Regions from separate parts of the Exiguobacterium sp. s28 genome, predicted to be linked through region 2. Evidence: riboswitches for the same ligand, from Rfam matches in the RefSeq annotation. Region 2 holds a riboswitch; each other region holds the start of a gene.
What was found. A riboswitch is a leader RNA that binds a small molecule or an ion and turns the genes downstream of it on or off. The one in region 2 is predicted to bind S-adenosylmethionine.
Positions count from the first base shown of each region.

Region 1 (2,202 bases), on a different contig from region 2:
GGCTTCGACCAATGTGGTTCGGCACTCTGGTCACGAATCACGAACGCCTCGTCGCGCGGTGTCGCAAGTGAGCCGTACGGTGACGGGAAGAGCGTCAAATCGCCCCCGGCGAGGCGAGGGAGTTTACCGAGCAAAAGCGAATGACTGATTGATCCGGTCAAGGCGCCGGCAAAGGCCGGATGTGCCAAGATCGGGACGTGGATATCCGGATCGTTCGCGAGTTCGCGCAGTGCGTCGAGACCGTACGTATAGACGTTGAACAGGAGCGCCGTCGCACCGGCCTCGATGAGACGGAGCGCCTGGTCACGCAGACCGAACACGGGGCCGCTCAGCGTGATGGCGTACAGGACGCGTTTCCCGGTCGCCTCGAAGTGGGCTTGAATGACGTCCGCTCCGATCCGGGCCCGTTCAAGCGACGGGGTGAGCGGGTTGTCGTATAAAATCTCGTCGTCTTTGACGATATCGATGCCACCGGCGAACTGATCGCGGAGTTGCTGCTCGAGAAACGCGAGGTCACGGCCGATGACGCCTTTGAAGATGCTCATGACGAGCGGGCGATCCTGAACGCCGAGCAACTCACGAATCCCGTCGACACCGAACTTGGCGCCTTTGAAATCAGAGGCGAGCGTCTCCGGCAACGTCAAATCGATTAATCGGACCGAATCATCGAGGGACAGTTTCCCGAACGTCGTCGTCAAGATGGATGAAAAGTCAGGGCTGACATTATGTAACGGATAGCGGATCGTGAAGCGGCTCGTCGTGTCCGTATGTGTGGTTGATACGACCTCACCTCGGAACGCCTGTAACTGCTCTTGCTCTAAGTGAGGCAAGTCCGTCCATGTGCCGACGGTCAGCTCGAGGGCGATCTTGTTGGCGACGGTCGCGACCGCGTCCGTCCGTTTGATTTCATATGTGGCAGTGATACTCATATGGTTCCTCCTTCCAGGCAAACAAAAATGACCCCATGCCGAGGCAAGAGGTCATCATAAAAAAAATGAACTCTTATCTCTCAGCTTACGCTGCAAGAATTAGCACCGTGCCATCTCTGGTCGGTTGCTGCGACATCATCGGGCTTGTCCCTCCGTCTGCTCTTGATAAGAATGTGATTTGAAGTTGTGAAATTTAATTGAATTTTTGCACAGAATCGTCACATCGTCAATTCCTTTTTTTCCAAAAAAAATATTTTGGAAAGTTGTTTCCATATATGCACAAAAAAAGACGAAGTTGCATCGGGAAATTGCCGTTGACAATCGTGACGTCGAGTCCGTAATATTCAGCACATAAGTTCACCGAATCGAATAAACCACTCTTATCGCGAGTTGGCAGAGGGAATTGGCCCGATGACGCCGCAGCAACCGACCACTAGGCACGGTGCTACATCCACCAGACGAATGTCTGACAGATGAGAGGAACAACCAGTTTGGCTGTGCCTCTTTCTCGCGGAGAAAGGGGCTTTTTTTATGGGCAACGTACAGGAAGGGGAAAACATTATGTCATATCAACCATTTACAGAACAGACCGTCGTCGAGCATGTGAAAACGTTGGGGTTAATCGAAGACGGAGGCATCACGCATTGCGAGGAGATCGGGGACGGCAATTTGAACCTCGTTTTCCGCATCCGACAAGGCGAAACGAGTCTCATCGTCAAACAAGCGCTCCCATATGCGAAAGTCGTCGGCGAAAGTTGGCCGCTCACACTTGAACGGGCGTGGATCGAGCAGTTGGCGTTGCGCGAATTCGCCAACGTCGTCCCTCGTTTCGTGCCAGTCGTGCTTGGCAGTGACCGCCCGCTCGCCTACACGATTTTAGAGGACCTGTCAGATTTTGAGATCGTTCGGACTGGCTATTTGGAAGGGAAAACGTATCCTGAACTTGCCCGCCATGTCGGTGAATTTTTAGGCGAGACGCTGTTCGCGACGTCGGATTACGCGGCCGGGCCGATCGCGAAGAAGCGGATTGAACGTGACTATTACAACCCGGAACTGTGTGACATCACCGAGAAACTCATCTTTACCGACCCGTTCAAAGACGCGGAGTCGAACAACATCGAGACGGCGCTGCGAGAAGATGTCGAACGCCTTTGGCAAGACCAAGCGCTCAAAGTCGAGGTGACGAAACTGAAAGTCGGCTTTGTCACGAAACATGAGGCACTCCTGCACGGAGACCTACATACGGGCAGCATCTTCGCGACTCAACAAGAGA
Region 1 is NZ_JACSLL010000003.1:139,575-141,776, reverse strand. It holds gene KNP78_RS05125 (2,3-diketo-5-methylthiopentyl-1-phosphate enolase) at 1-929, opposite strand, end outside; SAM riboswitch class I at 1,000-1,101, opposite strand; SAM riboswitch class I at 1,307-1,409, shown strand; gene mtnK (S-methyl-5-thioribose kinase) at 1,491-2,202, shown strand, end outside.
Region 1: another riboswitch for S-adenosylmethionine. It lies ahead of KNP78_RS05125 (2,3-diketo-5-methylthiopentyl-1-phosphate enolase); the one in region 2 lies ahead of metK (methionine adenosyltransferase).

Region 2 (2,202 bases):
ACCGTGAACGGATCAAAGGCACCTTGTGTCGGCCATTCGCGCAAGAACAACTGTTTCGCGAACAAGTTGTGCCACGCGTATTCTGTGATGGCCCGCACTGGAAGCGTATAATGCTCGTCAGCCCCGGCAGACGCCTCGAGATAATAGAGCTTGTCTTTCGTCTCGAGATGCGTGAGCACTTTATCGAGCAGTGCCGTGAACTTCTCTTCTGCGATCGGTTGGTTGACCGGACCCCAGTCTACTAAATGATTGCTGACTTCATCTTGCACGACGAATTTGTCTTTCGGTGACCGTCCTGTGAATTTACCTGTACTGACCGATAAAGCCCCGTCTTTCGTCAGTACGCCTTCCCCGTTGCGAATGGCTTCTTCCACCAATTCTGGAACCGTTAAGTTCCGCATCATGTCGGCACCTTTAATTAATTCTTCAATTTTCAGGAGCGTTGTCGCCATCCTGAATCCCACCTTTCCCCTAAATAGATGTGGATGAAATCCGCATACTTCCGCGTTTGATTAGTATGACATTTTTATTATATGTGACATACTAATCAAAAACAAGCCTTTTTTACCCTTTAAAGTAAGCGCTTTCTTACACTGTCATTCTAACATATTCTGTACCAGGTCATAGTACAAAATCGAAAACCGACAAAAAAATGTTTGATATTTCACAAACATAACTATTGCGAGTTCGTGAAAAGTTTTACGAATTCAGTCGATACGCTTGACAGAACGGGGTGTCATTTATATGATGGTCTTCGTAACGGATACTCTTATTCTGAGCGGTGGAGGGAACAAGGCCCTACGAAGCCCAGCAACCGTCCGATTTGTCATTGTTATTCGGAAAAGGTGCTATCCTGAAGCGAAGCGCAAGCTTCGAACGATAAGAGGGTAAGGAAGAACGATTCAACCTTTCCCATTGAACATGGCGAAAGGTTTTTTTCATTACCGTCCCAAAGCAACGCGTAAGGGGAACGAGTACCGTCCACACATCACCCTTATTATAGGAGGTTTTTCGAAATGGCAAACTTGAACCGTCGACTTTTCACTTCGGAGTCCGTCACGGAAGGACATCCGGATAAAATTTGTGACCAAATCTCAGATGCGATTTTGGATGCGATTTTAGCTGAAGATCCAAACGCCCGCGTTGCGGCTGAGACATCTGTCACGACAGGTCTCGTGCTCGTAGCAGGTGAGATCACAACATCAACTTACGTGGATATCCCGAAAGTTGTTCGTGAAACAGTTCGTGAGATCGGCTATACACGTGCAAAATATGGTTTTGATGCAGAGACTTGTGCTGTCCTCACATCGATTGATGAGCAATCGGTAGACATCGCCCAAGGTGTCGACCAAGCGCTTGAAGCTCGTGAAGGACAAATGACTGAAGAAGAAATCGATGCAATCGGCGCTGGTGACCAAGGTCTCATGTTCGGTTACGCAACAAAAGAGACACCAGAACTCATGCCGCTCCCGATTTCACTCGCACACAAATTGTCACGTCGTTTGGCAGAAGTTCGTAAGAACGGCACGCTCGCTTACCTTCGTCCTGATGGTAAGACACAAGTGACGGTCGAATACGACGAAGCGAACAACCCAGTTCGCATCGACACAATCGTCATCTCGACGCAACACGCCGAAGACATCACACTCGAACAAATCCAAGCTGATTTGAAAGAGCACGTCATCGACGCGGTCATCCCGTCTGAACTCATCGACGCGGATACAAAATACTTCATCAACCCGACTGGCCGTTTCGTCATCGGTGGACCACAAGGGGATGCAGGCCTTACAGGACGTAAAATCATCGTCGATACGTACGGTGGTTACGCTCGCCACGGCGGCGGCGCGTTCTCAGGTAAAGATCCAACCAAAGTTGACCGTTCAGCGGCGTACGCGGCTCGTTACGTAGCGAAAAACCTCGTTGCAGCGGGACTTGCTGATAAAGCAGAAGTTCAACTTGCTTACGCGATCGGCGTTGCCCACCCGGTATCGATCGCAGTCGACACGTTCGGCACAGGCAAATTGAGCGAGACTGAGCTCGTCGAACTCGTTCGCGAGAACTTCGACCTCCGTCCGGCCGGCATCATCAAGATGCTCGACCTTCGCCGTCCAATCTACAAGCAGACAGCAGCTTACGGCCACTTCGGTCGTACAGACGTTGAACTCCCATGGGAGCAAACGGATAAAGCGGCAGTGCTTGAAG
Region 2 is NZ_JACSLL010000001.1:305,960-308,161, reverse strand. It holds gene pckA (phosphoenolpyruvate carboxykinase (ATP)) at 1-452, opposite strand, end outside; SAM riboswitch class I at 767-886, shown strand; gene metK (methionine adenosyltransferase) at 1,017-2,202, shown strand, end outside.

Region 3 (2,202 bases), on a different contig from region 2:
CCAACGCTCGCCTCGAACTGTGCGGCGTTCACACCGCTCAGCGTCGTCTATCAGGAGGACGGGAGCTACGACCGCTACGACATGTTCCGCGTCGTCATCGAACGGGTCATCGTTGACTCACGGGTCATCTCGCGCTCACCATATGAATACTTTCGGGCCGGTGTCATCGACACGGTCGCGAAGTTTTACGAGGCCCGTTATTTGAGTGGTGACAGCTCAGCTGACGCCGGCGTCAACACCGGACTCGTCTTGGCCGAGCAGTGCGGGCGTCTCGTCGAACTTGAATTGAGCGAGCACGCTTTTGAGTCGTATAGTGACGACGTCCGCTTCGCGGTCGATCACGTGCTCGCCATTGGAGGTGCCGTCGGAGGATTTGGTGACGCCGGGACACGCGTCGCCGTGGGCCATGCGGTCCATAATGCACTCAGCCGCTTCGAGTCGACCCACTCTTTCTTGCATGGAGACAAGGTCGGCTTCGGCCTAATCGTCCAGGAGCGGTTGCGTCGCTCGGCCGATGCTCCGTATTTGGAGGCCTGGTTGAAACGGTTCGGTGCACCGACGACGCTCGAGGCGCTCGGGGTCGGGTCGGGCGACATCCCGGTACTGGTCGACTCCGTCATGACGGAAACCGAACTGCAACAGTTGCCGGAACCACTCGATAAAGACTTTTTGAAAATAATTTTTGAAAATTTACAATTTTCTATTTACAATTAAAAGAATTAAAAGTAAGATGATAACAACTTAATAGACCGATTGCTTATCAAGAGTGGTGGAGGGACTGGCCCTGTGAAACCCGGCAACCAGATCGTAATGATCATGGTGCTAATTCCAACAGACGATATCGTCTGGGAGATGAGCGTGTCCGACTTTGACTTGTCGTGCCCGCCACTCTGAATGAGTAGCGGGCTTTCATTTTGGAGGAGGAAAACAAATGAACATCAAACAGAAAACAGTACTTGCAGGAACATCATTACTCGCCGCCATCGCGCTCTCGGCATGCGGACAATCGGACGCGAGCGAGGCGCTCAGCACGGAGTCGCTCACGATCGGCGTCACGGGCGGGCCGCACCAACAGATCGCCGAGAAAGTGAAAGAACTCGCGGCCGAAGACGGCCTCGAACTCGATATCAAAGTGTTCAATGACTATAATACGCCGAACACGGCGCTCGCCGAGGGTAGCCTCGACGTGAACAGTTATCAGACGCTCTCATTCCTAGAACTGCAAAAGTCCGACAAAGGCTATAAGATCGACGATGTGTTCAAGACCGTCGCGTTCCCGATGGGTCTTTACTCGGAAAAGTTGACCGACATTGAGGACTTGAAAGAAGGCGACAAGGTCGCCGTCCCGAACGACCCGGCGAACGAACTGCGCGCACTCCGTCTGTATGAGACAGCGGGCCTCATTACGCTGAAGGAAGGCTTGACGGACAAGGCGACGAAACGCGACATCGCTGAAAACCCGCTCAACCTCGAATTCATCGAGCTCGAGGCGTCTCAGCTCCCGACCCAGCTCCCGGAAGTCGCACTCGCGGCCATCAACACGAACTTCGCGATGGGTGCCGGCCTGTCGATCAACGAGGACGCCTTGTTCAACGAAGAAACGGTCGACAACCCGTATCCGAACTACGTCGTCGTCCGCACCGATAACAAGGATGACGAAGTCGTCGCGACACTCAAATCATACTATCACTCGGACGAGGTCCGGACGTTCATCGAAGAGACGTTCAACGGCTCAATCGTCCCGGCGTTTTAAGGAGGTCCTATGATCGCACTTAAAGGAATCACGAAGACGTTCACGGTGAACAAAGGTGCCGTCACCGCACTCGACGACGTCTCGCTCACGATCGAGAAAGGCGAAATCTTCGGTATCATCGGCCGAAGCGGGGCCGGCAAGAGCACGCTCATCCGCATGATCAATCTGCTCGAACGCCCGACGTCGGGCCAGGTCGAGATCGAAGGACAGGACATCACGAAGCTCGACAAACGTGGGCTCTCAAAACTCCGCCATCGAATCGGAATGATCTTACAACACTACAACCTGCTCAAGACGGCGACTGTCGAAGAGAACGTCGCCATCCCGCTCCGGCTTGAAGGTCTCGACAAGGCAACGATCCGTGCTCGCGTCGACAAATACCTCGACATCGTCGGCTTGACGGACCATCGGAAACACTATCCCGAGCAACTCTCGGGCGGACAGAAGCA
Region 3 is NZ_JACSLL010000005.1:69,695-71,896, reverse strand. It holds gene KNP78_RS07425 (iron-containing alcohol dehydrogenase family protein) at 1-714, shown strand, start outside; SAM riboswitch class I at 755-859, shown strand; gene KNP78_RS07420 (MetQ/NlpA family ABC transporter substrate-binding protein) at 932-1,753, shown strand; gene KNP78_RS07415 (methionine ABC transporter ATP-binding protein) at 1,763-2,202, shown strand, end outside.
Region 3: another riboswitch for S-adenosylmethionine. It lies ahead of KNP78_RS07420 (MetQ/NlpA family ABC transporter substrate-binding protein); the one in region 2 lies ahead of metK (methionine adenosyltransferase).